DNA from 4 places in the Bradyrhizobium zhanjiangense genome. Region 1 is predicted to be linked to each of the others. Evidence: predicted binding sites of a transcription regulator. Region 1 holds the regulator's gene; each other region holds the start of a gene.
What was found. The regulator PhoB, encoded in region 1, activates phosphate uptake and scavenging genes when phosphate is short. The targets are predictions, from matches to a motif close to TGTCATNNANCTGTCAT.
Positions count from the first base shown of each region.

Region 2: the regulator PhoB is predicted to act here: its motif matches at 4,803-4,819, upstream of phnF (phosphonate metabolism transcriptional regulator PhnF).
Region 3: the regulator PhoB is predicted to act here: its motif matches at 4,957-4,973, upstream of XH85_RS17315 (UDP-2,3-diacylglucosamine diphosphatase).
Region 4: the regulator PhoB is predicted to act here: its motif matches at 2,335-2,351, upstream of ugpB (sn-glycerol-3-phosphate ABC transporter substrate-binding protein UgpB).

Region 1 is NZ_CP022221.1:9,151,983-9,159,722, forward strand. Features, by position in the region: gene argF (ornithine carbamoyltransferase) at 1-405, opposite strand, end outside; gene XH85_RS43755 (aspartate aminotransferase family protein) at 405-1,613, opposite strand; gene XH85_RS43760 (GcrA family cell cycle regulator) at 2,082-2,594, shown strand; partial or broken gene XH85_RS43765 (IS630 family transposase) at 2,924-3,869, shown strand; gene phoB (phosphate regulon transcriptional regulator PhoB) at 3,902-4,609, opposite strand; gene phoU (phosphate signaling complex protein PhoU) at 4,624-5,340, opposite strand; gene pstB (phosphate ABC transporter ATP-binding protein PstB) at 5,352-6,170, opposite strand; gene pstA (phosphate ABC transporter permease PstA) at 6,167-7,012, opposite strand; gene pstC (phosphate ABC transporter permease subunit PstC) at 7,014-7,740, opposite strand, start outside.
Region 2 is NZ_CP022221.1:1,199,508-1,207,247, forward strand. Features, by position in the region: gene XH85_RS05605 (transferase hexapeptide repeat family protein) at 1-105, opposite strand, end outside; gene phnC (phosphonate ABC transporter ATP-binding protein) at 280-1,089, shown strand; gene phnD (phosphonate ABC transporter substrate-binding protein) at 1,150-2,085, shown strand; gene phnE (phosphonate ABC transporter, permease protein PhnE) at 2,178-3,062, shown strand; gene phnE (phosphonate ABC transporter, permease protein PhnE) at 3,059-3,907, shown strand; gene phnF (phosphonate metabolism transcriptional regulator PhnF) at 4,040-4,768, opposite strand; gene phnG (phosphonate C-P lyase system protein PhnG) at 4,926-5,339, shown strand; gene phnH (phosphonate C-P lyase system protein PhnH) at 5,344-5,952, shown strand; gene XH85_RS05650 (carbon-phosphorus lyase complex subunit) at 5,956-7,056, shown strand; gene XH85_RS05655 (alpha-D-ribose 1-methylphosphonate 5-phosphate C-P-lyase PhnJ) at 7,053-7,740, shown strand, end outside.
Region 3 is NZ_CP022221.1:3,692,641-3,700,380, forward strand. Features, by position in the region: gene XH85_RS17290 (CHRD domain-containing protein) at 1-75, opposite strand, end outside; gene XH85_RS17295 (cytochrome c) at 231-1,160, shown strand; gene XH85_RS17300 (Lrp/AsnC ligand binding domain-containing protein) at 1,275-1,520, opposite strand; partial or broken gene XH85_RS17305 (PAS domain S-box protein) at 1,617-3,583, opposite strand; gene thiD (bifunctional hydroxymethylpyrimidine kinase/phosphomethylpyrimidine kinase) at 3,873-4,673, shown strand; gene XH85_RS17315 (UDP-2,3-diacylglucosamine diphosphatase) at 4,997-5,809, shown strand; gene XH85_RS17320 (glycosyltransferase family 4 protein) at 5,823-6,866, shown strand; gene XH85_RS17325 (threonine/serine dehydratase family protein) at 6,929-7,740, shown strand, end outside.
Region 4 is NZ_CP022221.1:305,905-313,644, forward strand. Features, by position in the region: gene XH85_RS01430 (MarR family winged helix-turn-helix transcriptional regulator) at 1-68, opposite strand, end outside; gene XH85_RS01435 (organic hydroperoxide resistance protein) at 223-648, shown strand; gene XH85_RS01440 (CaiB/BaiF CoA transferase family protein) at 819-2,024, shown strand; gene ugpB (sn-glycerol-3-phosphate ABC transporter substrate-binding protein UgpB) at 2,406-3,722, shown strand; gene ugpA (sn-glycerol-3-phosphate ABC transporter permease UgpA) at 3,772-4,653, shown strand; gene ugpE (sn-glycerol-3-phosphate ABC transporter permease UgpE) at 4,653-5,501, shown strand; gene XH85_RS01465 (sn-glycerol-3-phosphate import ATP-binding protein UgpC) at 5,522-6,604, shown strand; gene XH85_RS01470 (Hsp20 family protein) at 6,915-7,340, shown strand; gene XH85_RS01475 (BQ00720 family protein) at 7,391-7,663, shown strand.

The DNA.
Region 1 (7,740 bases):
GCAAGGGTGTGAACGGCGCGTCAGGCCGTTGATGACGGGCACGGTCGCATAGGCCGCAAGCTCCAGCAGCGCCTCGTGATTGAGGATGCGGATCATGATGGCGTCGACATAGCGCGACAGCACACGCGCGGTGTCGGCGATGGTCTCGCCGCGGCCGAGCTGCATTTCGGCACCGGTGAGCATGATGGGCTCGCCGCCGAGCTGGCGCATGGCGACGTCGAACGACACTCGCGTCCGCGTCGAGGGGCGCTCGAAGATCATCGCCAGCGTCTTGCCTTCGAGCGGCCTGACCGGCTGATGCGCCTTCTGCTTCGCCTTCATGGCGGAGGATGCGGCGAGCATGCGCTTGAGCTCCGACAGCGGGAGCTCGTTGATGTCGAGGAAGTGCTTTGGCGACTTGCTCATCAGCTTGCCGCCCGCTTGGTCTGACCGGACGAGATCGCCGTGCAGGCGCGCTCGAGCCGCCCGATGCTGTCCTCGATCTCGGCTTCGGTGACGATCAGAGGCGGCAGGAAGCGCACGACATTATCGCCGGCGCCGACGGTGAGCAGCTTTTCGTGGCGCAAGGCGGCAACGAGATCACCCGAAGGCACGACCGCCTTGATGCCGATCAGGAGACCCTCGCCACGCACTTCGCTGACGACATCAGGATGGCGATCGATCACGGAGGCGAGCTTCTGCTTGAGCAGCAGCGACATCTTCTGCACGTGGTCGAAGAAGCCGGGCTTGAGCATGACGTCGAGCACGGCGTTCGCAGCGGAAATCGCGAGCGGATTGCCGCCGAAGGTCGAGCCGTGCGAGCCGGGTGTCATGCCGGAGGCCGCTTCCGCGGTCGCAAGGCAAGCACCGATCGGGAAGCCGCCACCGAGCGCCTTCGCCAGCGACATCACGTCGGGCGTGACGCCGAAACGGCGATGCGCGAACAGATCGCCGGTGCGGCCCATGCCGGTCTGCACCTCGTCGAACGCGAGCAACAGGCCCTTCTCGTCGCAGAGCTGACGCAGCGCCTTGAGGAAGGCGGGTGTCGACGAACGCACACCGCCCTCGCCCTGGATCGGCTCGATCAGGATGCCGGCGGTCTGCGGACCGATCGCCTTCTTCACGGCCTCGATATCGCCATGCGGGACCTGGTCGAAGCCGTCCATCGGCGGGCCGAAACCTTCGAGATATTTTGCCGAGCCCGTCGCAGCCAGCGTCGCCAGCGTGCGGCCGTGGAAGGCACCCTCGAAGGTGATCATGCGATAGCGATCGGGATGGCCCTTTGCGGCGTGATAGCGCCGCACGACCTTGATCACGCATTCCAGCGCTTCAGCGCCGGAATTGCAGAAGAACACGAAGTCGGCGAAGCTTTCGCTGCACAGGCGCGCCGCCAGTTTCTCACCGTCCGGGCTTTGGAACAGGTTCGACATGTGCCAGAGCTTGGTCGCCTGCTCCTGCAATGCCTTGACCAGCGCGGGATGAGCATGGCCGAGCGCGTTCACCGCAACGCCCGACGTGAAATCGAGATAGCGATCGCCATTGGTCGCGATCAGCCAACAGCCTTCGCCGCGCTCGAAACCAAGGTCGGCCCTGGCGAAAACGGGAAGCAGATGCGGCGCGGCGCTGTTGGTCATGACCATCACTTGGATGTTGCATTTGAATGTTGAGACCTGCCTGGCGTGCCTTGCGCAGCGCACCATTGATCGGTCCGGAAAACGAAACGTGCCGCCTTTTAAGGGCGGCACGCGCCACTATCTTATGCCTGGCAAGACCGGTGTCAATGCCGCCTGGAAAGCCTCGCGAAACGCTGAATCCGTAGTCTTGCGGTGCCGATTTTGCGGGGTTTTCACCACGGAACATGTGGAAGCGAGTCGGCGGACTCTTGCGCGGGAGTCACGCCATATTGTAGCGTTTGGCCTGTCAGATACGACATCTCGTGCAGCGGTTCTGATCCTCTAAGTCCTCATGTACCGGCGTAAACGTTCGGGCGTCAGTAGCGCGCCCGGCGAGCCTTAAGGGATTCTGGCGGCACGGGTTTTTCAAGGCTTAGGCATTCGCTGTGAGGCCCCAGGATGGTGGCGCGCAGCGAGGGAAAGGGTGCAATGACGGTTTTGACCTGGTCCGACGATCGCGTCGAGCAGCTGAAAAAGCTCTGGGAGGCCGGACTTTCGGCCAGCCAGATCGCGGCCGAGCTCGGCAATGTGACCCGCAATGCCGTGATCGGCAAAGTGCACAGGCTCGGCCTGTCGGGCCGCGCCAAGAGCCCATCTTCGGCCGCGCCGCGGCCGCGCAAGGCGCGCCCAGCACAGCACATGATGCGGGTGACCCGGCCGATCTCGCGCGGCAACACCGCGCTGGCGCAGGCCTTCGAGGTCGAGGTGGAGGCCGAACCGGTCACCTACGACAACGTGGTGCCAATGAGCCAGCGGCTGTCGCTGCTGGAATTGAACGAGGCAACCTGCCACTGGCCGGTCGGCGATCCATCGAGCCCGGATTTCTTCTTCTGCGGCGGCAGGGCGCTGTCCGGCCTGCCCTACTGTGCCCAGCACTCGCGCGTGGCGTATCAGCCGGCCGCGGATCGGCGGCGGGCGCCGGCCAAGCCGAGCACGCGGTGAGTTTGTTCTGAGACCAGAAATGAGCCGTCGTGCGATCGCGGCTCTACAAATCCGATGTCGTCCCGGACAAGCGCGCCTCAAGCGCGCGTAGATCCGGGACCCACAGCCACCGCAAGCTGTGGCTACGGGGACTCGGAGTTACCTTTTTAGCGCAACAATCACTCCCTGTGGCTATGGGTCCCGGATCTGCGCTTACGCTTGTCCGGGACGACAGTGAGAGTGTGGCAGCCGCCTGCTAGAGCATCCGCCGAGCTGAATGAATCGAAAGGGATTCCCAAATCAGCTGTGAGGTGATTCAAACTGCCTGCCGGGGCTGGAGGCCGGCGGGCATGTCGAAGGCTCTTTCGCTGGATCTTCGAGTTAGGGTTCTGGCCGCGGTGAAGGCGGGGGCATCGCACCGCGAGGCAGGTGAACGGTTTGGGGTGAGCGCGGCAAGCGTGAGCCGGTGGGGAATGCGCGAGCGCCAGCAGGGTGATGCACGCCCGAAGGCGCTCGGTGGAGACCGCAGGTCCGGCCGCATCGAGGCGCACAAGGAGACGATCCTTGCGATGCTGAAGGCGACGCCGGATGTCTCGATCGAGGAGCTGCGCCGGAGCCTGGCCCAAAAGGGGCTGGTGTTCGGCGAAGGCACACTCCGTCGCTTCCTGATGCGGCACGGCATCACGCGCAAAAAAAGACCGCACACGCCAGCGAGCAGGACCGGCCGGACGTCGTAAAGCGGCGCCAGGATTGGCTCGAGGGCCAGCCTGCGCTTGATCCCAAGCGCCTCGTCTTCATCGATGAGACCTGGGCTTCGACCAATATGGCCCGCCGCTACGGCCGCTGTCCGCGTGGAGAGCGGCTGAAGGTCGGGATCCCCACGGCCATTGGAAGACCACGACCTTCGTGGCCGGAATCACCTCCAGCGGCATCATCGCCCCCTGGGTCCTCGACGGACCGATCAATCGCGACGCCTTCGAAGTCTATGTCGAGAAGGTTCTCATCCCCGACCTTCCGCCAGGCGCCATCGTCGTCATGGACAACCTGTCCAGCCACAAGGGACCAAGGATCCGCCAGATGATCGAAGCTGCGGGTGCAAGCCTGCTCTACCTGCCTCCCTACAGCCCCGACTTCAATCCGATCGAGAATGCCTTCGCCAAGCTCAAGGCACTCTTGCGTCAGGCCGCAGAACGAACCGTCGACGGCCTCTGGAGCGCGATTGGTCGCATCATTGATCGCTTCACATCAATGGAATGCCGCAACTACTTCATCGCCGCAGGATACGCTGCAACATGATCGGCGGATGCTCTAAAGCAACACCGCCTAACTTACGTCTGCTCCGCCTTTGCAAACCGATCATCCAGCGCATAGCCGGCGCCGCGGACGGTGCGGATCGGGTCCTGCTCGCGGCCGAGATTGAGCAGCTTGCGCAGGCGGCCGATATGGACGTCGACGGTGCGCTCGTCGATATAGATGTCGCGGCCCCAGACGCTGTCGAGCAGCTGCTCGCGCGAGAACACGCGGCCGGGATGCTCCAGGAAGAACTCCAGCAGGCGATATTCGGTCGGGCCGAGATCGATCGGCCGGCCAGAGCGCGCCACGCGGCGCTTGTCGCGATCGAGCTCGATGTCGCCATAGGCGAGCACGGTGGCGAGCCGCTCCGGGCTTGCCCGTCGCAAGAGCCCCTTCACGCGCGCGAGCAGCTCCGGCACCGAGAACGGCTTGACGATGTAGTCGTCGGCGCCGGTCGCAAGACCCCGCACCCGCTCGCTCTCCTCGCCGCGCGCGGTGAGCATGATGATCGGGAGTTGCTTGGTCTCGGGACGGGTGCGCAGCCGCCGGCACAGCTCGATGCCTGATAGTCCCGGCAGCATCCAGTCGAGCACGATCAGATCGGGGATGTGTTCCTTGAGGCGGGTGTCGGCGTCGTCGCCGCGCATCACCGTCTCCACGTCATAGCCGTCGCCTTCGAGGTTGTAACGGAGAAGCTCGGTGAGAGCTTCCTCGTCCTCAACCACCATGATGCGTGCGCCCATGTTGTCGTCGCTCCCTAGGTATTCGGTACCGTCGTGGCGAAGGTCGTCATGTCGCCCTTCGGCCGCTTGTCGGTGATCGCCTGACCCTCGATCATGTAGAACACTGTTTCGGCGATGTTGGTGGCGTGGTCACCGATCCGCTCGATGTTCTTGGCGCAGAACATCAGATGGATGCAGAACGAGATGTTGCGCGGATCCTCCATCATGTAGGTGAGGAGCTCGCGGAACAGCGAGGTGCAGATGGCGTCGACTTCCTCGTCGCCCTTCCACACCGCCATTGCCGCCGGCAGATCATGCGCGGCATAGGCGTCCAGCACCGACTTGACCTGCTGCTGCACGAGGTCGGTCATGTGCTCCAGGCCGCGGAACAGTTTTAGCGGATGGAAGTCCGTCTCCAGCGCCGCAACGCGCTTGCCCATGTTCTTGGCGAGGTCGCCGATGCGCTCGAGATCGGTGGCGACGCGCATGGCGCCGACGATCTCGCGCAGATCCACCGCCATCGGCTGGCGGCGGGCGATGGTGAGCACGGCGCGCTCCTCGATGCGTTTCTGCAGCGCGTCGAGCTCGGCGTCGGTGGTGACGACGCGCTGGCCGAGCGCGACGTCGCGGCGGATCAGCGCGTCGACGGAATCGACGATCATGCGCTCGGCGATGCCGCCCATCTCGGCGACCAGGCGGGTGAGCTCCTGGAGGTCGGTGTCGAAGGCCTTTGCGGTATGTTCAGTACCCATTTCCCGTCTCCTCAGCCGAACCGGCCGGTGATGTAATCCTGCGTACGCCGGTCGCTCGGCGACGTGAAGATCTTGCTGGTGTCGTCGAACTCGATCAGTTCGCCGAGATACATGAAGGCGGTCTTGTCGGAGACGCGCGCCGCCTGCTGCATGTTGTGGGTGACGATCGCGATCGTGTAGTTCTCGGACAGTTCCTGGATCAGCTCCTCGACCTTGGCGGTCGAGATCGGATCGAGCGCCGAGCAGGGCTCGTCGAACAAGATCACTTCAGGCCGCACCGCGACCGTGCGGGCGATGCAGAGGCGCTGCTGCTGGCCGCCGGAGAGCGACAGGCCCGAGGCGTTGAGCTTGTCCTTGACCTCGTTCCACAGCGCGCCGCCGCGCAGCGCCTTCTCGACCCGGTCGTCCATCTCGGACTTCGAGATCTTCTCGTAGAGGCGGATGCCGAAGGCGATGTTCTCGTAGATCGTCATCGGGAACGGTGTCGGCTTCTGGAACACCATGCCGACGCGGGCGCGCAGCAGATTGAGGTCGAGCTTGGGATCGAGGATGTTGGTCTGGTCGAGCATCAGCTGACCGGTCACGCGCTGGCCCGGATAGAGGTCGTACATCCGGTTGAAGATGCGCAGCAGGGTCGACTTGCCGCAGCCCGACGGGCCGATGAAGGCCGTGACGCGGTTGGTGCCGAGCGTCAGGTTGATGTTCTTCAGCGCGTGATGCTCGCCGTAATAGAAGTTGAGGTTGCGCACCATCACCTTGGCGGGCGCTTCCGGCAGCGGATGCGAGGCCAGGTGACCGTTGGAACTCACGGATACGGACAGGTCGGTCATTTTGCGGTCCTCTCGGCGCCGAGGATGCGGGCGCCAATGTTCAGGGCAAGCACGGTGAGCGTGATCAGCAGTGCGCCGCTCCAGGCGAGCTGCTTCCAATAGGCGTAGGGGCTCTGCACGAAATTGTTGATGGTCACGGGCAGGTTGGCCATCGTCTTGTTCAGGCCGAGGCTGAAGAACTGGTTCGACAGCGCGGTGAACAGCAGCGGCGCGGTCTCGCCCGCGACGCGGGCGGTGGCGAGCAGCACGCCGGTGATGAGGCCGGAGCGCGCGGCGCGGTAGGCGATGCGCTTGATCACCAGTGAGCGCGGCAGGCCGAGCGCGGAGGCCGCCTCGCGCAGCGCGTTCGGCACCAGAAGCAGCATGTCCTCGGTGGTGCGCAGCACCACCGGGATGACGATCACGGCGAGCGCGAGGCTACCGGCGATCGCCGAGAAGCCGCGCATCGGCACCACAACGGCGCCGTAGATGAACAGGCCGATGATGATCGAGGGCGCCGACAACAGGATGTCGTTGATGAAGCGGATCACCGAAGTCAGCTTGTCGTTGCGGCCGTATTCGGCGAGATAGGTGCCGGCGAACAGGCCGAGCGGCGCGCCGATGCCGACGCCGAGCACGGTCATGATCAGCGAGCCGACGATGGCGTTGAGCAGGCCGCCTTCGGACGCGCCGGGCGGCGGCGTGTTCTCAGTGAAGACCTGGAGGTTCAGGCCGCTAAGGCCGTTGTAGAGCAGCGTGATCAGGATCAGTGCGAGCCAGGTGACGCCGAAGACGGCGGCGGCGATGCAGAGCCCGCGGATGACGACGTCGGTGCGGCGGCGGCGTGCGTAAATCGGGTTCATGTCACTTCCCCGCCTTCTGTTCCAGGCGCAGCAGCATCAGCCGCGCGGCCGCGAGCACGAAGAAGGTCAGCACGAACAGGAGCAGGCCGAGCAGGATCAGGCCGGACTGGTGCAGGCCGTCACTCTCGGCGAACTCGGAGGCGATCGCCGCCGAGATCGTGGTGCCCGGCGCGAAGATCGACGAGGAGATCCGGAACGAGTTGCCGATGATGAAAGTCACCGCCATGGTCTCGCCGAGCGCACGGCCTAGCGCCAGCATGACGCCGCCGATGATGCCGACCCGGGTGTAGGGGATCACCACGCTGCGGACGACTTCCCAAGTGGTGCAGCCGACGCCGTAGGCGGCCTCTTTCAGCACCGGCGGCACCGTCTTGAACACGTCGACCGAGATCGAGGTGATGAAGGGCAGCACCATGATGGCGAGGATCAGCGCAGCGTTGAACAGGCTGAGATAGGACGGGGGACCTGCGAAGATCGCCCCCAGCACCGGAACGCCGTCGAAGACCCTGATCATGAAGGGCTGGAAGGTGTTGGCCAGGAACGGGCCCAGCACGAAGAAGCCCCACATGCCGTAGATGATCGAGGGAATGCCGGCGAGCAGCTCGATCGCCATGCCGATCGGGCGGCGCAGCCATTGCGGGCAGAGCTCGGTGAGGAAGATCGCAATGCCGAGACCGACCGGAATGGCGATCAGCATCGCGATGAAGGAGGTGACGAGCGTGCCGTAC
Region 2 (7,740 bases), 1.4 Mb from region 1:
CAGGATCGTGCGCGCGCCGACCTCGGTGTAGGCGCCGAGCCTGGCCTCGTGCAGCTTGGCCGAGGGATCGATGGTCGGCTGAATCGAAAGAGCTTTGGCGGCCATGTCGTATCCGAAGCGCGAGGGCGGGGCGTTTCTCTTCGAGCGGCTTGATGACAATGTCATGACGCGGCGATGACAGGGGATGACGTGTGTTGGATCGCCGCACCGCAACGCGGATGTCACACAAGTGTTAAGCGCCGGCGTTAGCGGTGGGCTCCAGTTAATCTGGAGCGCTGCATGCTGGTGGTGGAAGGTCTGACGTGTCGCTTCGGCGCAAAAGCCGCGGTGGACGACGCTTCGTTTCAAGTCTCCCCCGGCGGCTTCGTCGGTGTGATCGGACGGTCCGGCGCCGGCAAGTCGACCCTGCTGCGGACCATCAACCGCCTGGTGACGCCGACTGAGGGGCGCATCCTGTTCGACGGCGTCGACGTCACCGCGCTGCGCGGCAAGGAGTTGCGGCAGTGGCGGGCGCGTTCGGCGATGATCTTCCAGCAGTTCAACCTGGTCGGCCGGCTCGATGTTCTCACCAACGTCCTGATGGGCCGCCTCGCGACGATGCCGGCCTGGCGCTCGCTGTCGCAGCTCTGGCCCGAGCAGGACAAGGCTCTGGCGATGTCTGCGCTGGAGCAGTTCGATATCGCCGCGCTCGCCGCCCAACGCGCGGACCAGCTCTCCGGCGGCCAGCAGCAGCGCGTGGCGATCGCCCGCGCGCTGGTGCAGCAGCCCGATATCATCCTCGCCGACGAGCCGATCGCCTCGCTCGATCCGCGCAACACCAAGATTGTGATGGATGCGCTGCTGCGCATCAACAAGCATTTCGGCATTACGGTGCTTTGCAATCTGCATTCGCTCGACCTGGCGCGCAGCTATTGCGACCGCCTGATCGGCATGGCCGCGGGCCGCGTGGTGTTCGACGGCGCGCCGTCCGCGCTGACCGATCGCGTGGCGCGCGAGCTCTACGATCTCGAAGCCGCCGACGTCATGGGCGGCCTGCCTCTCCCGGCGCCCGAGGGCGTTCCGGCGCTCGGGACGGCCGCAGCGGCCTGAGCCTCGCCTATTTAGTTCAAGTCTTTGCCTCAACCGACCTCAACCGATGAAGAGGGTAACATGATCACTCGCAGATTAATCCTCGCCGGCGCCGCGGCGCTAGCGTTCACGACCTCCGCCTCCGCGGACGACTGGAAAACCAAATATCCCGAATTGACCTTCGCGGTCGTGCCGGCGGAGAACGCCTCCGGCGTCACCGAGCGCTGGGCGCCGTTCATGACCTATCTCTCCAAGGAATTGGGCGTGAAGGTCACGCTGCGCATCGCCAACGACTATGCCGCCGTCATCGAAGGCCAGCGCGCCGGCAACATCCATATCGCGAGCTACGGCTCGGCCTCGTTCGCGCGCGCACGCCTGACCGGCGTCAAGACCGATGCCTTCGCCAACGACATCAACGCCGACGGTTCGACCGGCTACTACTCCGTGTTCTTCGTCAAGGCGAGCAGCGCCTACAAGAAGATCGACGACCTCAAGGGCAAGAATCTCGGCCTCGTCGATCCGAACTCGACTTCCGGCAACAATGTGCCGCGCTTCGAGCTCGACAAGATGGGCATCCACGATGCCGACAGCTATTTCAGCAAGGTCGTCTTCACCGGCAGCCACGAGAACGCGATGCTGGCGCTGGCGCAGGGCACGGTCGACGTTGCCGCCAACCAGTGGACCAGCGATGACGATTCGACGCTGGCGCAGATGCTGACCAAGGGCATGCTGAAGAGTGCCGATGGTTCGGCGATGAAGAAGGACGATTTCCGCATCATTCACAAGTCGGCGCCGATCATCAACGGCCCCTACGCCTACAACTCGGATCTCCCGGAAGATGCCAAGGCCGCCATCGCCAAGGCGTTCTTCGACGCGCCGAGCAAGGACAAGGCGGCATTCGACCGTCTCTCCGACGGCCAGAAGAAGGGTTTTCATCCCGCCACCACCAAGGACTGGGATGGCACGATCGAGCTGATCAAGTTCGTCGATGCGCTGCGTAAGAAGAAGGCGTCCTGATCTCAGGACGAGCTACTCGAGCCGGGTCGACGGACCCGGCTCTTTCTCTTTTTACAGGCTACTCTCTCTTACAGGCCATTCTCCCTGACAAGATGACCGTCGCGGTTTCGATCCTCCCCGAGCAGCAGCTTGCCGTGCTCAACGCCGCCTATCGCCAGGCGGTCGCGCGCAGGCGATGGCGTCTCCTGTTGGGAGCCGGTATCTTTGGCGCAGCGCTGGTTCTTGCCGCGATCGGCGCCGAAGTAAATTTGCGCACGCTGTTCACCTATTTCGGCAACTTCATCAGCTATTTCGACCGCATCCTCACACTCGACAGCGGCCAGCGGGTCTGGACCGATGTCGGCGAGTGGCTGTGGGGCTGGCGCAAATGGCTGAAGATGCTGGGCGAGACGCTGCTGATCTCCTATGTCGGCACGCTGATCGGCGCGACCTTCGCCTTTGCCCTGAATTTCTTCGCGGCGGAGAATACCTCGCCCGCGCCCTGGCTGCGCTTTGTCGTGCGTCGCCTGCTCGAATTCGCCCGCACCGTTCCCGGCATCGTGTTCGCGCTGGTGTTCGTCATCGCCTTCGGCCTAGGTCCGATGGCGGGCGTGCTCGCGATCGCGATCCATTCCACCGGCGCGCTCGGCAAGCTGTTCTCAGAGATCGTCGAGAATGCCGACATGAAGCCGGTCGAGGGAATCCGCTCGACCGGCGCGAGCTGGCTCTCCTGCATGCGCTTCGCCGTGGTGCCGCAGGTCACCGCGGGCTATGCCAGCTACGCGCTGCTGCGCTTCGAGATCAACGTCCGCGAAGCCTCTGTGATGGGTTTTGTCGGCGCCGGCGGCATCGGCCAGGAGCTGGTCGTCGCCATCCGCAAGTTCTACTACTCGGACGTCAGCGCCATCCTGCTCACCATCATCGTCACGGTCTTCATCATCGACATCACCACCGGCTGGCTGCGCGGCCGCCTGTTCGGCAAGGAGGCGCGGACGTGACGAAGCCGCACGAGGTCGACACGCGAGAGATCCGCGCGCGCTACCCCGATGTGTTCGACCGGCCGGCCTCGGCGCGGCTTGCAACGCCCGCGATGATCGTCGCGGCGTTTGCGATCCTCACTTACGGCCTGGTCGATCTCGACTTCGCGCCGTCGCGGTTCCTCGCCGGCCTCAGCCAGCTCGGCTGGATCAGCCTAATGATGATCCCGCCCGATCCCGGCTCCTCGCTGCCGGTCTATCTGAAAGCGCTGGGCGAGACGCTGTCGATCGCGCTGCTGGGCACGACGCTCGCCGCCCTGTTCGCGCTGCCGGTCAGCCTGCTGGCCGCGCGCAACGTGGTGCCGTCAATCATCCTGCGCTTCCCGGTTCGCCGCTTCCTCGATTCGATCCGCGGCGTCGACACGCTGATCTGGGCGCTGGTGTGGATCAATGTGGTCGGGCTCGGCCCATTCGCCGGCGTGCTTGCCATCGCCGTGTCGGATTTCGGCGCCTTTGGAAAACTGTTCTCGGAGGCGATCGAGGGCGCCGACCAGAGGCAGGTCGAAGGCATCCGCGCCTCCGGCGGCAGCGCGCTGCACGAGATCCGCTTCGGGCTGCTGCCGCAGGTGTTGCCCGTGATCGCCGGCCAGGTGCTCTACTTCATCGAATCCAACACGCGCTCGGCCACCATCATCGGCATCGTCGGTGCCGGCGGCATCGGCCTCCAGCTCGCCGAGCAGATCCGCGTGCTGGAATGGCAGAAGGTGTCGTTCCTTATCCTGATGATTTTGATTGCGGTTGCTGCGATCGATTTCATCTCGGGCAAGCTGCGCTTTGCGATTATCGGGCGAAGGGCTGTCGCTTAATCACCGCTGCCGTAGGGTGGGCAAAGCGAAGCGTGCCCACCGCTTCTCGCGAATCTTGGAAAGATGGTGGGCACGGCGCAAGTGCGCCTTTGCCCACCCTACGGCTCCGGTTTCGCGGAGAGAGCTCCGCTGCTACGACTCCACCAGAAACTCCACCCGCTCCGCCGCGAACCGCGAATGCTTCGTCACCAGCGGCTTGCCGTCAAGAGCGTGGTCGGTCGCATCGACCACCAGGATCGGACGTCCCAGCGCAAGATCGAGCCGGGCGGCGTCGGTCGCGTCGACGATGCCGGCGGTGATCCGGGTCGCGCCGCGGCGGTAGTCGCGAATGCCGTAGTGCTCGAGCAACTTCGTCATCGAGCGCGTCGTGGCGAACACGGCGCCTGCGCCCGGAAACAATTCCGCCGACAGCCAGGTGGTGGAGACGCAGATCGGCGTGCGGTCGGCGAGGCGGATCGCCTCGATCCGTACCAGCGGCGCACCGGTCTTCAAACCCAGTTCGCGCGCCAGCTCCCGGGTCGCGACGTCATCGGAAGCTTCGATCAGTTGGCCACGCGGCTCGCGGCCGCCGGCGCCGACGATCTCGGAGAAGCGCGTGCGCGAGCGCAGCGGATAGGCGAGCTTCTGCGCCTCGACATAGGTCCCGCTGCCGCGCTCGGCGCGCACGAGGCCGCGCTCGGCAAGCGCGGCCAGCGCGCGCCGCACGGTGTGGCGATTCACGCGGTAGGTTTCGGCGATCTCCATCTCGCCCGGCAGTTTGTCGCCGGCGGCAAAGCGGCCGTCGGCGATGCCGCGCTCGATGCCGTCGGCGACGAGGCGCCACAGCGCGACGCCCGACGATGCAGTGTCTTGCATGCTCATATCGCCGGTCAGCCTAGCCCAGAAATCACGCCTTTGTCACGAAACAGTCATGGCGCTCCACTATGAAGTTGTCTAGTATCATAGACAACTTAGAATCGGCAAGATCGGTGAACCGGTGACCCAACACAACAATCAGCAAGCCCAGCGCAAGGCCGCGATGGCCGTGCTGGCGCACGCGGAGGCGGGCGAGATCGCCGCTCGCCTCCGCAACTTAGCCCTGCCGGCCCATCAGGATCTGCGCGAAGGCGAAAACGGTCTGGTCATGCTGCGCGGCCGGGTCGGCGGCGACGGTGCGCCGTTCAACCTCGGCGAAGCCACGGTGTCGCGCGCGGCGGTCCGGCTTGCCAGCGGCGAGGTCGGCTTCGGCTACACCCTTGGCCGCGATGGTGAGAAGGCGCGGCTGATCGCGCTGTGCGACGCGCTGGTGCAGTCCTGCGATTTCAGCGCAGCCGTCGAGCGCGACGTTATCGCGCCGTTGCGCGAGCAGCTTATGACGAGGCGCCAGCAGGTGGCGGCGAAGACTGCCGCAACGAAGGTTGATTTCTACACCATGGTGCGCGGTGAGGGGTGAGGTCATGACCACGATTGCGGAACTGCCGCCGGGGTTCGCCGATAAGGTGTTGTCGGCGCAATCGACCTTCCGCTCGGTGATGGACGCGATGGCGCGGCCGGGCTCGGTCCAGCGTATCGTGCCGACAGCCGGAACGCCCCATACGATGATGCGCGGCACCGCCGCGATCGCGCTGACGCTGTTCGATCACGACACGCCACTCTGGCTCGATGCGTGCATGGCGCAAAATTCCGACGGGGTGAAGTGGCTCAAGTTCCACACCGGCGCGCCGGTGGTGCAGGACACCTCGATTGCGAGCTTTGCGCTGATCGGCGACGGCGCACTGCTTCCGCCGCTCGAGCGCTTCGCGCTCGGCACCAGCGAATATCCGGATCGCTCGACCACATTGATCCTCCAGGTCGATAGCCTGGGCGCGGGACGCAGCTTCGAGCTGCGCGGTCCCGGCATCGACGGCGCCGCGACGCTCCAGGCGTCGATCAAGCCGTTCGACCTGTTCGAGCGCCTGCGGTTCAACGAGCCGCTGTTTCCGCGCGGCCTCGATGTGGTGCTGGTCGCCGATGATGCCGTGGTCGCGATTCCGCGCACCACGCGCGTTGCGAACAAGGGAAGCTGAAGCATGTATGTCGCAGTCAAAGGCGGCGAACGCGCCATCGAGAACGCTCATCGCCTGCTCGCCAATGCGCGGCGCGGCGACCAAAGCGTTCCGGAAGTCACGCTCGACCAGATCTCGGAGCAGCTCGGCCTCGCCGTCGACCGCGTCATGAGCGAAGGCTCGCTCTATGACCGCGAGCTCGCGGCGCTCGCGATCAAGCAGGCGCGCGGCGATCTGATCGAGGCGATCTTCCTGGTCCGCGCCTTCCGTGCCACGCTGCCGCGCTACGGCGCGAGCGAGCCGGTCGACACCGGCGCCATGCGCGTGCAGCGACGGGTGTCCTCGACCTTCAAGGACATTCCGGGCGGCCAGATCCTCGGGCCGACCTTCGACTATACCCACCGCCTGCTCGATCCCTCGCTCGCCGAAGGCTTTGTACCGGAAGCACCGGCGATAGCCGAAGCCTCGACCGCGGCGACGCCGCGCGTGACGGATATTCTCGGCCGTGACGGACTGATCGAATCCTCGCCGCAGGCCGACGACGGCGCCGGCGTCGGCGATCTCACCCGCGAGCCCTTGAATTTTCCGGCGGACCGCGACCTGCGCCTGCAAAATCTGGCGCGTGGTGACGAAGGCTTTCTGCTGGCGATGGGCTATTCCACCCAGCGCGGCTATGGCCGCAACCATCCCTTCGCCGGCGAGATCCGCTTCGGTGAGGTCGAGGTCGAATTCTTCGCTGAAGACGTCGGCTTCGCCGTGCCGCTCGGCTCGATCGAGCTCACGGAGTGCCAGATGGTCAACCAGTTCAAGGGATCGGCGACGGAAGCGCCGTGCTTCACCCGTGGCTATGGCCTCGCCTTCGGTCAGAGCGAGCGCAAGACCATGTCGATGGCGCTGGTCGACCGCGCACTGCGTGCCCGCGAGCTTGGCGAGGAGGCGCTCGCCCCGGCGCAAGATGAAGAATTCGTGCTGTCGCATTCGGACAACGTCCAGGCGACCGGCTTCGTCGAGCATCTCAAGCTGCCGCACTATGTCGACTTCCAGTCCGAGCTCGGCCTGCTCCGCAAGCTGCGCCAAGAATTTGCCGAGGCCAATGCTGAGCCCATGAAGGAGGCCGCGGAATGAACGCGCCCGCCTACAATTTCGCCTATCTCGACGAGCAGACCAAGCGGATGATCCGCCGTGCGATCCTCAAGGCGATCGCGATCCCCGGCTATCAGGTGCCGTTCGCCAGCCGCGAAATGCCGATGCCCTATGGCTGGGGCACCGGCGGCGTGCAGGTGACGGCTGCGATCCTCGGTCCTCAGGACGTGCTGAAGGTGATCGATCAGGGTTCCGACGATACCACCAACGCGATCTCGATCCGCAAGTTCTTCGCCAAGACCGCGGGCGTCGCCACGACGACGGCGACGGATAAGGCGACGGTGATCCAGACCCGTCACCGCATCCCGGAGACGGCGCTGAATGAAAACCAGGTGCTGGTCTATCAGGTACCAATCCCGGAGCCGCTGCGCTTCCTCGAGCCGCGCGAGACCGAGACGCGGCGCATGCATGCGCTCGCCGAATACGGCCTGATGCATGTGAAGCTCTATGAGGACATCGCCCGCTTCGGCCATATTGCGACCGCCTACGCCTATCCGGTGAAGGTGAATGCGCGCTATGTGATGGATCCCTCGCCGACGCCGAAATTCGACAATCCCAAGATGGACAATTGTCCGGCGCTGCAATTGTTCGGCGCCGGCCGCGAGAAGCGCATCTATGCGATCCCGCCCTATACGCAGGTGGTGTCGCTCGATTTCGAGGACCACC
Region 3 (7,740 bases), 3.9 Mb from region 1:
CAGCTTTTCGGCGCAGGCCGGGCCTGCAAAAGCGACGGCACCGAGCGCGCACATGGCGATGACGGTCTTGTTCATGACATTCTCCCTGCAAAACCCGTTCGGGCTGGCTAACTTTCAACAGTCGGCATTTCAGTTTATTCCCGTTTCCGGCCAGGGCGGGCTAAATTCTTTGTGGTTGGAGCCACACGGAGATCGGTCATAGGTTCGCCGCAACAAATGAATGGATCAGCATGTTGCAACGAACAATTTTCGTGGCGTTGCTCGTCGCGATCGCCGCTACGGGCATCTATTGGTGGCTCAGCGCGCCGGTGGTGGCGGCTGCGAGCACCACGCCGCCGCCCCATGCGCCTGATCTTGCCAATGGCGAGGTGATGTTCAACGTCGGCGGCTGCGCGTCCTGCCATGCCGTTCCCAATCAGCCCGATCGTCTCAGGCTCGGTGGCGGCGTCGCGATCAAGTCGCCGTTCGGAACGTTCTACGCGCCGAACATCTCGCCCGATCCGGCCGACGGCATCGGCAAATGGACGGATGCCGATTTCGTCAATGCGGTGATGCACGGGGTCTCGCCGTCCGGGCAGCATTACTTTCCGGCGTTTCCCTACACCTCCTATCAGCACGCCAGGCGTGAGGACGTGCTCGATCTCTTTGCGTATCTGAAAACGCTGCCGGCCGTTGCAGGCAAAGTGCGTGACCACGACGTCGGCTTTCCCTTCGACATCCGGCGCAACATCGGTATCTGGAAGTTCTTATTTCTGGACGACAAGCCCTTCGTCGCCGACGCCGCGAAGTCGCCGGAATTCAATCGCGGCGCCTATCTCGTGAACAGCTTCGGCCATTGCGTCGAATGCCACAGCCCGCGCAACGCGCTTGGCGGCATCATCTCCGGTGAGCGGTTTGCCGGCGGGCCCAATCCGGAAGGCGAGGGGTGGGTCCCCAACATCACCCAGAAGCGCCTCGGTGACTGGAGCGCGAAGGATATCGCCTATTTCCTCAAGACCGGCGAATTGCCCGACGGCGACAGCGCCGGCGGTGCGATGACGCGCGTCATCAAGAACACCTCGCAATTGCCGGATGCCGCTCTCGCGGCGATGGCGGACTACGTCAAATCGCTGCCGCCGGTGGACGGGCCGACGCCGCCCAAGCGCAAGCAGGGCAGCTAGTGCAGCTCGATCGGATGTCCGTGGTTCACCTCTCCCCAACGGGGAGAGGTCGGATTGCGCCTGGCGATGCGAAGCATCGTTTAACCAAACTCATCCCGCACTACTGACGCGGCGCTAGCCCGTGCCGAACGCCTTGAACGTGATGATGGTGAGGGTGTCCTGGATGCCCGGCAGCACCTGCACCTTCTCGTTCACGAAGTGGCCGATGTCGGTGTCCTTGTCGACGTAGAACTTCACCAAGAGGTCGTATTGACCGGCGGTGGAGTAGATCTCGGAGGCGATTTCGGCTTCGGCGAGCGCATTGGCGACCACATAGGACTGGCCGAGCTTGCATTTGATCTGGACGAAAAAGGGAACCATCGCGGTCACTCCGAAAGCACATCTGGCCGGCTAATAGGCCAAAACGGGCCGAATTTAGCAAGCGAGCTTGCCGGCCGCCAGATGCCGGCCCAGCGCTCAGGAGGCGACGGCCGCCGCGGCGAACGCATCCCTGAGCCGCTGCGCGAGCTCGACCTTGCGATAGGGCTTGGTCAGCACGATCGCCTGCGCATGCGCGCGGCCCTGCTCCACCAGGGTCTCCAGCGCGTAGCCCGAGGTGAACAGGACCGGCAGGCCCGGGCGAATCCGCCGCGCCTGATCGGCGAGCTCCCAACCGCTCATGCCGCCGGGCATCACGATGTCGGTGAACAGCATGTCGATGCTGGGGTCGGTGCGCAGCTGCTGCAGGGCCTCCTTGCCGTTGAACGCGGCGACGACGCGGTATCCGAGAGCTTCCACCCTGCGAATCGCGGAGGAGCGGACGAACGGATCGTCCTCGGCGATCAGAATGGTCTCGTAGCCTCTGGGTGCTGTGTCCTCGCCGTCCACGAGGTCGGCCTGTGTTTGCCCTGCATCAGCGCGCGGCAGGTAGATCCGGACCGTGGTCCCAAGGCCTGCCTCGCTGTAGATCGAGACATGGCCATTGGATTGCTTGGCAAAGCCATAGACCATGCTGAGGCCGAGGCCGGAGCCCTTGCCGACCTCCTTGGTGGTGAAGAACGGCTCGAAGGCGCGCGCGGTGACATCAGGCGTCATGCCTTCGCCGTCGTCGGTGACCGAGATCAACGCGTAAGTGCCGGATGCGACTTCCGGGTGAAGGACACGATAGTCGTCGTCGATCGCAACCAGCTCCGTGCTCAGCGCCAGATGTCCTCCTGATGGCATGGCATCCTGTGCGTTGAGCGCAAGGTTCAGCACCGCGGATTCGAGCTGGGTGCGGTCTGCAAAGGCCATGATCGTGCCGGGCCCGGAGCTCGTCCTGATCTCGACATTTTCGCGCAAGGTGCGCTTGAGCAGCTTGAACATGGAATCGAGCAGGCCGCGGCAATCGATCATCTGAGGCTGGAGCAACTGGCGGCGGCTGAACGCGAGCAGGCGCTGCGTCAGCTCGGCGCCCCGTTCGCCCGATTGGCAGATGTCGTCGGCAAACCGCTTGAGGTCGGGCCTCGCCTTGAGCTGCTCGCTGAGGTGCTCGGCGTTGCCGATGATGACGGTCAAGAGATTGTTGAAATCGTGCGCGATGCCGCCGGAGAGCTGGCCGACCGTCTCCATCTTCTGCGCCTGCTGGAGCTGCTGCTCGGTCAACTTGCGCGTGGTGAGGTCATGGATGATGCCGACGAAGATCAATTCGCCGTCCTGCCGCGCCTGGCCCACCGACAGGTCCATCGGAAAGCTCGATTCATCCTTGCGCAGGCCGATGGCCTCGCCGCCGGTCGCGAAATGCCCCCTGCGGCTGTCGGACGCAGCAGCTGCCTCGGGCATCAGCATGCCGATGTGCCGGCCCATCACCTCGTCAGCCCGGTAGCCGAACAAGCGCTCGCAGGCCGGATTGAACAACAGGATTCGATCCTGCGCATCGAACAGGATGACCCCGTCGACCGCGGTCTCGACGATTGCGGTGAGGCGCGCCATGCTGTCGCGCATCGCGCGCTGGGCTTCCCCGACCTGCTGGAGCAGGAGCGTCGCGTCCCGGCTCTTGATTTCCTCCTCCTCGAGCGCGGCCTGGACCTGCCGCAGCTCGAACGGAGAGGGAATCGTCAGGATCTTCGGCAGCAGCGGCCAGAGCGCAGCGGCGGTCACCACGGACGCGACCGCTGTGGTCGCCTTCACGAGGCCTTCGATGCCATAGATCGGGACCCAAAGCGTGTAGATCGACAGCACATGGGTCAGGCCGCACGCCATGATGAAGATCGCGAACAACCGAATTTGAGGTCGCGCCGCTTGGTGACGAGGATCGCGAGCGCGAACGGGATCGAAAAATAAGCGGCGGCGATGCAGGCGTCGGAAACGACATGGAGCCAGATCAGTTCGGGTTCCCACAACAGGCAAATGCCGTGCGGCGACAGCATCGAGGAGTCGAGGAGACGTTCAAAATAGGCCCACATAATTCCACCCCGGGAAGACGTGCGAGCCGGGGGCGGCTCGCGCGAATGGTGTCGCTGGACGATTCTACCACCTAACGTCTCACTCATCGGTGTGCACGCCAAGGGGCAGGTTATCAAGGCTATGGCGAGGCTCGATTTTTCAGGCCGGCACGATTGCGGGGGCATGCCGCGCCGGTTGCGGGCGCGACGGGCCGCCACGAATCATGGCAGCGGGCCGCCGCGCTTGCTGCTGTTCCACGGTCGCGCTAGGACAGGCCATGGCGGTGTCCTCCAGCACATGCATCCCGCGATGACGACCCCGGTCGCACTCACCATCGCCGGCTCCGATTCGAGCGGCGGCGCCGGCATCCAGGCGGACCTGAAGACTTTTGCCGCGCTCGGCGTCTATGGCGCCTCCGCCATCACGGCGCTGACGGCGCAGAACACGCGCGGCGTCACCGGCATTCACGCGGTGCCGGCGGAGTTCGTCACCGCACAGATCGATGCGGTGTTTTCCGATCTCGATGTCGGCGCGGTGAAGATCGGCATGGTGGCCCAGGCCGCCAGCATCGAGGCGATCGCGGCCGCGCTGTCGCGCTGGGCGCCGCGCCACGTGGTGCTCGATCCCGTGATGGTGGCAACATCGGGCGACCGCCTGCTGGCCTCCGAGGCCGTCGCAGCGTTGCGCACGAGACTGATACCGCTGGCCTCGGTGATCACGCCGAACCTGCCCGAGGCGGCCGCGCTGCTCGAGGAGCCCGTGGCGGAAAGCAAGGCCGAGATCGAAAGCCAGGGGCGCCGCCTGCTGGCGCTCGGCTGCCGCGCAGTCCTGGTCAAGGGCGGGCACGGCGAGGGCGCCGAGAGCATCGACTATCTGGTCGATGCCGACAGCACCATCGCGCTCGCTGCGCCGCGCCTCGCCACCAATAACACCCATGGCACCGGCTGCTCGCTGTCCTCGGCCGTCGCGGCGGGGCTTGCCAGGGGCGAGGATCTCGAGCAAGCAGTGCGCAATGCCAAATCCTGGATCAGCGCCGCGATCGGAGCCGCCGACCGCTTCAGCGTCGGGCATGGCCACGGGCCGATCCATCATTTCCACAAGTTTTACTGACGCGGGCTCGCGCGACCTCTCCCGCTTGCGGGAGAGGTCGCGCCGAAAGGCGCGGGTGAGGGCTCTCTCCACTCGGGGTCATCGCTTGAGGAGGCACCCTCATCCCAACCCTCTCCCGCAAGCGGGAGAGGGAGCGCACTTGCCTCGTGGGTTCCAGCGGCAATCTGGTCTTGCGGGGGGTCGCTGCGGCGCCATGTCGCCTGATTGTCGCATGCGACTGATATTCGCGGGGAGGGCGAGGCAAGGCGTGATTCGTATTTGAAGGTGCCTCGAAGGTTCAATCGGTCATCCCCCTGTCACGGGACATTGTTACAGGCTGGCGCATGGGAAGCTACGATGTGAGTGATGAAAGCCCGGAGCGGCGCTTTCGCACGTTGTTCATCTCCGACGTCCATCTCGGAGCCCGCGGTTCTCAAGCCGACCTTCTGCTCGACTTTCTGCGCTACCACGATGCCGACACCATCTATCTCGTCGGCGACATCGTCGACGGCTGGGCGCTGAAATCGAGCTGGCACTGGCCGCAATCGCACAACGACCTGGTCCAGAAGCTGCTGCGCAAGGCGCGCAAGGGCGCCAAAATCATCTACATTCCCGGCAATCACGACGAGTTCCTGCGCAATTATTACGGCACGCATTTCGGCGGCATCGATGTGGTCGAGAACACCGTCCATACCGGCGTGGACGGCAAGCGCTATCTCGTCATCCACGGCGACATCTTCGACCTCGTGGTGCAGAACGCGCGCTGGCTCGCCCATCTCGGCGACAAGGCCTACGACTTCGCGATCCAGATGAATCGCTTGGTCAATTTCTTCCGCCGCCTTTTCGGCGTGCCCTATTGGTCGCTGTCGCAATGGGCCAAGCAGAAGGTCAAGAATGCCGTCAACTATATCGGCGCGTTCGAGCAGGCGCTCGCCGCCGAGGCGCGGCGCCATGAGGCCGACGGCGTGATCTGCGGCCACATACACTATGCCGTGATCCGCGACGAGGCCGGCATCCGTTACATGAATTGCGGCGACTGGGTCGAGAGCTGCACGGCCCTCGTCGAGCACGACGACGGCCATTTCGAGATCATCACCTGGGCGGATCATTTGCAGAAGCCCGCACAAGTCCCGCAGGTCGCGGCAAGAGCTGCCTGATGAGAGCTGCCTGATGCGCATCCTGGTCGCGACCGACGCCTGGCACCCGCAAGTCAACGGTGTGGTTCGGACGCTGACCAAGCTTGCTGACGCCGCCGAGGGGCTCGGCGTCGCGTTCACGTTCCTGACGCCGCAATCGTTCCGCACCTTCGCGATGCCGAGCTATCGCGACGTGCGCCTCGCGATGCCGCGTCCGGCGCGAATTGCAAAGCTGATCGAGGAGGCGCGCCCGGACAGCATCCACATTGCGACGGAGGGGCCGATCGGCCTGATGGTCCGCCGCTATTGCCGCCAGCGCAAGCTGCCGTTCACGACCAGCTTCCACACCCGCTTTCCCGAATATGTCCGTGCCCGCGTGCCGGTGCCGGGCTCGCTGATCTGGCGCGCGCTGCGCCGCTTCCATGCGCCCAGCCGTGCCGTGATGGCGGCAACGCCTGCGCTCGCCCGCGAGCTCGGCGATCGCGGCTTCGACAATGTCGTGCTGTGGCCGCGCGGCGTCGACACCGATTTGTTCCACCCGCGCGCGATCGACCTCTGTCTGCCGGCGCCGGTGTTCCTGTCGGTCGGCCGGATTGCGGTGGAGAAGAATCTCAAGGCCTTTCTCGATCTCGATCTGCCCGGTACCAAGGTGATCGTCGGTCACGGTCCGGCGCGCGCCTCGCTCGAAGAGGCCTATCCCGATGCGATCTTCCTTGGCGAGAAGCACGGCGAGGCGCTGGCGGAAATCTATGCTGCGGCCGACGTCTTCGTGTTCCCGAGCAAGACCGACACGTTCGGTCTGGTCCTACTGGAAGCGCTCGCGAGCGGCCTGCCGGTGGCGGCCTTCCCGGTGAAGGGTCCCCGCGACGTGATCGGCAATGCGCCGGTCGGCGTTCTCGATCACGATCTGCGCAGCGCCTGTTTCGCCGCGCTCGACATCTCCCGGCAGGACTGCGTCGCGTTCGCCGCCAATTACACCTGGGAGGCTTCGGCCAGGGCTTTCGTGGCTAGCATCGAGGCGGTCGGCGCGGTACTGCCCGGCCGGAACAGGGCGGAACAGCCACGCTTCGTCGCCTGACGGGGAAAATCCTCGCGGGGAGGTGTCTTGCCCGCAGCTCGTCGGCCGCGATAAAGTCGGCCATGACCGAACAGCTCCTCCCGGTCGGCCCCGCCGACATCGACGCCGCAGCGCGCGTGATCGCGCCTTACGCCATCCGCACCCCGCTGTTGTCTTTTCCCGTGCTCAACGAGCGCGTCGGCGCAAAGGTCTTCCTGAAGCCGGAAATGTTCCAGCGCACCGGCTCCTTCAAGTTCCGCGGCGCTTTCAACAAGGTGTTCTCGATTCCGCAGGACAAGCGCGCCGGCGGCGTCGTCGCGTTCTCCTCGGGCAACCACGCCCAGGGCGTGGCGGCCGCGGCGAAAATCCTCGACATGCAGGCGACGATCGTGATGCCGGCGGATGCGCCGCTGTCCAAGCGCGACCGCACCAAATCCTACGGCGCAGAGGTCGTGCTGTACGATCGCGATCGCGACGACCGCGAGGCGATCTCGCGCGGCATCGCCGAGAAGCGCGGTGCGACGCTGGTCAAGCCATATGACGATCCCTTCGTGATTGCGGGGCAGGGCACTGCCGGCCGCGAGATTGCGGAGGACATGGCGGGCCTCGGCCTTGCCCCCGACATCGTGGTGGCGCCGGCCTCCGGCGGCGGCCTGATCGCGGGCGTCGCGACCGCCGTGAAGGCGCGCTATCCGCTAGCCGAAATCGTGGTCGCCGAGCCCGAGGCGTTCGACGATCACGGCATTTCGCTGACCGCCGGCCATCGCGAGCCGCATCCGCCCGCGGCCCGCACCATCTGCGATGCGCTGATGGCCCTGATGCCCGGCGAGATGACCTTTGCGATCAACAGCAAGCTGCTCGCGCGCGGCGTCACGGCCTCGGATGCCGAGGTCGG
Region 4 (7,740 bases), 500 kb from region 1:
TAGACCGCGAAGCAGATCTGGTTGTCGAGCCGCAGCGGCGCGTCCGCTGCCGATGGTTTCCGGGCCATGGCGAATCTCACGGGATTTGCCCCGCATTGTGGGGCCGGGCGGCCGCATATTCAATTGCGAACAATTAAATGTGAGGCACCACAAATTAGATTGCGCACAATCTAATTGTCTGCGATACAGATCGCGCCCACCCGAACCCCCAGGGAGATGAAAATGTCCGTGAACGTCCTCTACAAGACCAGTGCCAAGGCGACCGGCGGCCGCGACGGCCATGCCGCAACCCTCGACGGCGCGCTCGACGTCAAGCTGACCACGCCGAAGGAGCTCGGCGGCGCCGGCGGCGCCGGCAACAATCCCGAGCAGCTGTTCGCGGCCGGCTATGCCGCCTGCTTCATCGGCGCGATGAAGTTCGTGGCTTCGCAGGGCGGCCCCAAGGTCCCCGCCGACGCCTCCGTCACCTCGACCGTCGGCATCGGCCCGCGCTCCGAGGGCGGCTTCGGTCTCGACATCGATCTGGCCGTCTCGCTGCCCGGCCTGGCCCGCGCCGAGGCCGAGGCGCTGGTCGAGAAGGCGCACCAGGTGTGCCCATACTCCAACGCCACGCGCGGCAATGTCGACGTTCGCCTGACGGTCATCTGACCGGAAGTGCGGATTGGCTGGCCCGAGATCCCCCTCGGGCCGGCCGCTTCCGTGGATTTCCCACTTCGCGGGATTGAGGCGTGCATACGGCCCTACGCGCGGGGCCATTGCTGGCCTGCACGAACCTCGCTAGGCCTGTGATCACACGTCGACACAGGGGAAGCGAAGGCATGAGTTCTGAAGCCGCCACAGGTGCCATGAGTGGATTGCGCGTCATCGATCTCACGCGCGTGCTCGGCGGTCCCTATTGCACCCAGATCCTCGCCGACCATGGCGCCGACGTCATCAAGGTCGAGCCGCCCGCGGGCGACGAGGTGCGCGAATGGGGCCCTCCCTTCCACGAGGAGGACGCGGCCTATTTCGTCGGCATCAACCGCAACAAGCGCTCGATCGGCCTCGACCTCGCCTCCGAGGGCGGCCGTGCCGTGCTGCTGAAGATGCTGGAGACGGCCGACGTCCTGATCGAGAATTTCAAGCCGGGCACCCTTGAGAAATGGGGCATCGGCAACGAAGTGCTGCGCGCAAAATTCCCGCGTCTCGTGCATTGCCGGATCTGCGGCTTCGGCGCCGACGGCCCGCGCGGCGGCAATCCCGGCTATGACGCCATCATCCAGGCCATGACCGGCATGATCGCCGCGACCGGCTCACCGGAGAGCGGCCCAATGCGGATCGGCGTGCCGCTGGTCGACATCACCACCGGCCTTTATGCGGCGATCGGCATCCTGATGGCGCTGTCGGAGCGCCAGCGTTCGGGCCAGGGCCAGTTCCTGGAGACGACGCTGTACGAGACCGGCCTTGCCATCATGCATCCGCACACCGCGAATTATTTCATGCATGGCAAGCCGCCCTCGCTCACCGGCAACGAGCATCCCAACCTCGTGCCCTACGCGATCTTCCCGACGAAAACCGACAACATCTTCATCGGGGTCGGTAATGACGGCACCTTCCGCAAGCTCGCCAAGGAGATCGGCAAGCCCGAGCTTGGCACCGATCCGCGCTTTGCCCGCAACAAGGACCGCATCGCCAATCGCGAGGCGCTGCGCGCCGAGCTCGCCGCGGTATTCAGCCAGCACGAGGCCGAGCCGCTGTGCAATCGCCTGCTCGCGGCCGGCCTGCCGGCAGGCCCGGTGCAGAAAATCGACCAGGCGCTGACCAACCCGCACACGATCGCGCACGGCGATATCATCGAGAAGGACTGGTACAAGGGCGTGGCCTCGCCGATCCGGCTCGATCGCAGCAAGCCCAGCCTGCGCCGCCTGCCGCCGAAATTCAGCCAGCATTCGGCGGAGGTGCTGGGCGAGTTCGGCTACTCCAAGACGGAGATCGACGCGATGGTCGAAAAAGGCGTGGTCTGCGGCCCCGAGCGCAAGCGCTGAGATAAGAGAGATTGAGCGGCGGCGCCGGTCCGCTCCCTCCCCCGCTTGCGGGGGAGACTGGGGAGGGTGTCTCCAAAACGGGACAATCCCCAAGCGGAGAGAGCCCTCACCCGCGCCTTCGGCGCGACCTCTCCCGCAAGCGGGAGAGGTTTTCGAGTTTGCGGCCGCACGCATTGCCACGAGCTACCAGCTCTGCTGATCGATCCGCTCGCCGCCAACCAAATGCTGCGGCGCGGTCGCACGCACGTCTTCGCCTATTTTCCGGCTTCCCTTTTCCAGCGCTTGCCGCTTTCGTTTCGGCCGCTTACACAGTCATGTGAACGTCATATGGCGCTGCTAGCGCAAGCGCCTCTTTATTGACGGGCAAGGGAGGTTTTCTTGATGGCTCTTCGACATTTTGGTGCGGCTGCAGCTGTTGCAATCACGGTTGGCTTGTCGGCCTCGCCGGCCCTGGCCGTGACTGAAATCCAGTGGTGGCACGCGATGACCGGCGCCAACAACGACGTCATCGTCAAGCTCGCGAACGACTTCAACGCATCGCAGAGCGATTACAAGGTGATCCCGACCTACAAAGGCAATTACGCCGACACGATGAACGCCGGCATCGCCGCCTTCCGCGCCGGCAACGCCCCGCACATCATGCAAGTGTTCGAGGTCGGCACCGCGACCATGATGGCCGCGACCGGCGCGGTGAAGCCGGTGTACAAGCTGATGGCCGAGACCGGCGAGAAATTCGATCCGAAGGCCTATCTGCCCGCGATCACCGGTTACTACTCGACCTCGAAGGGCGAGATGCTGTCCTTCCCCTTCAACTCGTCGTCGACGGTGATGTGGGTCAATCTCGACGAACTGAAGAAGGCCAATGTCGAGATCCCGAAGACCTGGCCGCAGGTGTTCGACGCCGCCAAGAAGCTGCACGACAACGGCCATCCGACCTGCGGCTTCTCAAACTCCTGGGTCACCTGGGTCAATCTCGAGCAGCTCTCCGCCTGGCACAACGTGCCGCTGTCGACCAAGGCCAACGGCCTCGACGGTTTCGACACCGTGCTCGAGTTCAACAGCCCGGTCCAGGTCAAGCACCTCGAGAAGCTGGTCGAGCTCCAGAAGGACAAGACCTACGACTATGCCGGCCGCACCAACACCGGTGAAGGCCGCTTCACGTCAGGCGAATGCCCGCTCTATCTGACCTCCTCGGCATTCTTCGGCAACGTCAAGGCGCAGGCCAAGTTCAACTTCACCGCCGTCCCGATGCCCTACTATCCCGACGTGAAGGGCGCGCCGCAGAACTCGATCATCGGCGGTGCCTCGCTCTGGGTCATGGGCGGCAAGTCGGCCGACGATTATAAGGGTGTCGCGAAGTTCCTGAGCTTCCTCTCCGACACCGATCGCCAAGTCTACATCCACAAGGCCTCGGGCTATCTGCCGATCACCAAGGCGGCCTATGAGAAGGCCAAGGCGGAAGGCTTCTACAAGGATCAGCCCTATCTCGAGACCCCGCTGCTCGAGCTGACCAACAAGGAGCCGACCGAGAACTCCCGCGGCCTGCGCCTCGGCAACATGGTTCAGCTCCGTGACGTCTGGTCGGAAGAGATCGAGCAGGCGCTCGCCGGCAAGAAGACCGCCAAGCAGGCGCTGGATGCCGCCGTCGAGCGCGGCAACACGATGCTGCGCCAGTTCGAAAAGACCGCCGTCAAGTGAGGCGATCAGCGGCAGGCCGGTAACCCGGCCTGCCGCTCCTGCGGGCATCATGCAAAAGCAAGCCATTTTCCAATCGAAGCTATTGCCCTACGCGCTGGTTGCGCCGCAGCTCGCGATCGTCCTGATTTTCTTCTACTGGCCGGCCCTGCAGGCGGTGATCCAGTCCTACCTGCTCCAGGACGCCTTCGGTCTTTCGACCAGCTTCGTCTGGTTCGACAATTATCTCGAACTTCTGAAGGACCGCGCCTATTTCGAGGCGATCGTGCGGACCTTCTTCTTCTCGTTCGCCATCGCAGTCTCGTCGCTGTCGTTTGCGCTGCTGCTAGCGGTGATGGCGGACAAGCCGCTGCGCGGCTCGATGCTCTACCGCACGCTCTTGATCTGGCCCTATGCGGTGGCGCCGCCGGTCGTCGGCGTGCTCTGGATCTTCATGCTGCACCCCTCGCTGGGTGTGCTCTCGCGCTATGTGCGCGCCTTGGGGGTCGACTGGAATCCGCTGCTAGACGGCGACCAGGCCGCAACGCTGATCATCCTCGCCGCCGCCTGGAAGCAGATCTCCTACAACTTCCTGTTCTTCCTCGCCGGCCTTCAGAGCATCCCGAGAAGCGTGCTTGAGGCGGCCGCGATCGACGGCGCGCGCCCGATGCGCCGATTCTGGACCGTGACGTTCCCACTGCTGTCGCCGACCATCTTCTTCCTGCTGGTCGTCAACATCGTCTACGCCTTCTTCGACACCTTCGGCATCATCGACACCATGACCCGCGGCGGTCCCGGCAAGTCGACGGAGACGCTGGTCTACAAGGTCTATTCCGACGGCCTGCTCGGCGGCAATCTCGGCAGCTCCGCGGCGCAATCGGTGATCCTGATGATCATGGTGATCGTGCTGACCGGAATCCAGTTCCGCTTCGTCGAACGCAAGGTGACCTACTGATGGTCGAGCAAGAGGGCATCAGGCGCTACGTCGCTCATATCATCCTCTGGATCGGGATCGCGATCGTCGCGTTCCCCGTCTACATCGCGATCGTCGCCTCGACCCAGGACAACGCCCTGATAGCGAACGGACAGATGTCGCTGCTGCCCGGCGGCCATTTCTTCCAGACTTACTACCAGACCATCTTCGTCGGCACGAGCGGCTCGACCCGCGAGCCAGTCGGCAACATGATGCTGAACTCGCTGGTGATGGCGCTCTTGATCGCGGTCGGCAAGATCGCGATCTCGATCATCTCAGCCTATGCGATCGTCTATTTCCGCTTTCCGTTCCGGATGCCGATCTTCTGGCTCATCTTCATCACCCTGATGCTGCCGGTCGAGGTGCGCATCTATCCGACCTACAAGATCGTCGCCGATCTGCACATGCTCGACAGCTATGCCGGCCTGTCGCTGCCGCTGATCGCGTCGGCCACCGCAACGCTGCTGTTCCGCCAGTTCTTCATGACGGTGCCGGACGAACTTTTGGAAGCCTCGCGCATCGACGGCGCCGGCCCCTTGCGCTTCTTCTGGGATACGCTGCTGCCGCTGTCGCGCACCAACATGGCGGCGCTGTTCGTGATCCTGTTCATCCTCGGCTGGAATCAATATCTCTGGCCACTGCTGATCACCACCCGCGACGACATGCAGACGATCCAGATCGGCATCCGCAAGATGATCACCACCAGCGACGCACTCACCGAATGGCCGATCGTGATGGCAACCGCCGTGCTGGCCATGCTGCCGCCGGTGTTCGTCGTTGTCGCCATGCAGAAGCTGTTCGTGCGCGGACTGGTCGAGACGGAAAAGTAGGTTCTTGGAAATGAGTTTTCATGGCTAACGTCACCCTGCGCAGCGTCCGCAAGACCTATCCCGGCGGCTTCGAAGCCATCAAGGGCGTCGACGTCGATGTCGGCGACGGCCAGTTCTGCGTACTGGTCGGCCCCTCGGGCTGCGGCAAGTCCACATTGCTGCGCATGGTCGCGGGGCTGGAGACCGTCACCGGCGGCGAGATCGACATCGGCGGCCGCGTCGTCAACCAGATCGAGCCGGCCGATCGCGACATCGCGATGGTGTTCCAGAACTACGCGCTCTATCCGCATATGAGCGTCTACAACAACATGGCCTACGGCCTGCGCAACCGCGGCATGGCGGAAGCCGAGATCAAGACCCGCGTCGAGGAAGCCGCGCGCGTGCTCGAGCTCTCCGCCATGCTCGAGCGCAAGCCGCGCCAGCTCTCCGGCGGCCAGCGCCAGCGCGTCGCCATGGGCCGCGCCATCGTGCGCCAGCCAAAAGTGTTCCTGTTCGACGAGCCGCTGTCCAATCTCGACGCCAAGCTGCGCATCGCGATGCGGGTCGAGATCCGCAAATTGCAGCGCCGCCTCAACACCACGTCGATCTACGTCACCCATGATCAGCTCGAGGCGATGACGCTCGCCGACATCCTGGTGGTGATGAACGGCGGCCAGGTCGAGCAGGTCGGCACCCCCCTCGCGATCTACGAGAAGCCGGCCACCACCTTCGTCGCCTCCTTCATCGGGGCACCACCGATGAATCTGATGTCGACGCGCCCTGACGAGATCAGATCGCAGCTCAATGGTGTAGGCGAGGCCGGCATCCTAGGCATCCGCCCGGAGGATTTCGTCATCACCGACCAGACCCCGGCCGGCGGCGTAGCGCTGCCGCTCACCGTTGAGGCGATCGAGCGCGTCGGTGCCGAAACCTTCGTCTACGGCTCGCGCCAGCAGGAGGAGCAGCGCGTCGCCGCCACCCCCGGCGAGCTGCCGCCGGGGGAGGTCATCGTCCGCATTCCCGGAACCGAGGCCCCCGCCATCGGCCAGAACATCCGCGTCGCGGCGGTGCGCCAAAAGCTGCACCTGTTCAGCGGCGACGGGCGCAAGCGGATCGAGGCCTGACCGGTTCCAGGGGCCGGCCAACCAAAAAGTGCGAAAACAACCCCATGCACAGTAGAAGGGGCTTGTTTTCGTTACGATAAATCGAGACTCGCCATGCCCGGGCTTGTCCCGGGCATCCACGTTCTTGGCGCCGCGGGTAAGATCGTGGATGGCCGGGACAAGCCCGGCCATGACGACCGGAAAGGCCCATCCACAGCCTCCCCGGCTACCTGCTTGAACCGCCTTGGGGATATGCCCATATTGCTGACCAAGGGGTGCCGCTTCCGGGCCCTGAAACACCAAAGTCGCTTCTGCGAGGACTTTGTAAACTATGTCTCGTGTTCCAACGCTCTCCAGTCCCTTTCTGCTGGGCTTCGACGAGATCGAGCGCGTGCTCGATCGGGTCGTCAAAGGCGCCGACGGTTATCCTCCCTACAATATCGAGAGGTGCGACCGCGCGGATGGCCAGCCCGAGCGTTTGCGCATCACGCTGGCGGTCGCCGGATTCACCCGCGACCAACTCGATGTAACCATTGAGGAAAACCAGCTCGTGATCCGCGGGCGGCAGCAGGACGACAAGACCCGGCAATACATCCATCGCGGCATCGCCGCGCGCCACTTCCAGCGCACCTTCGTGCTGGCGGAGGGGATGCAGGTGCTGGGCGCGGATCTGAAGAACGGGCTGTTGTCGATCGATCTGGCCCGGCCTGAACCGGAGAGGATCGTTAAGACAATCGCTATCAATGAGCACGAATAATGGAACGAGTAGCGGACTCGACCGCTTAGTGTTCCAGAGGAGTCGAGACCATGAGTGAAGGTCACGTTGCGTTCGAATATGAAGCCAAGAATGTCTCTCCGGAGACGCTGGCAACACTCGGCGAAGGTCATATCGCCTATGTGAAGCAGATCCGCTCCGAGGACGTGCCGGACCTGTTCCCCGAGGCGCCCAAGATTGCGCCGGGCCTCAAGCTCTTCGCGCTCCACGCCGCCGACGGCACGCCGATCATGCTGACCGACAGCCGGGAAGCCGCGATCGCCAACGCCTGGAGCAACGAGCTGCAAGCGGTGAGCGTGCACTGAGCGCACGCGCGTTCGCACGAATAGAGTTTCAAGCGGGCATGCCTTCACGCGAAGGCGTGCCCGTTTTCATTTCGAGC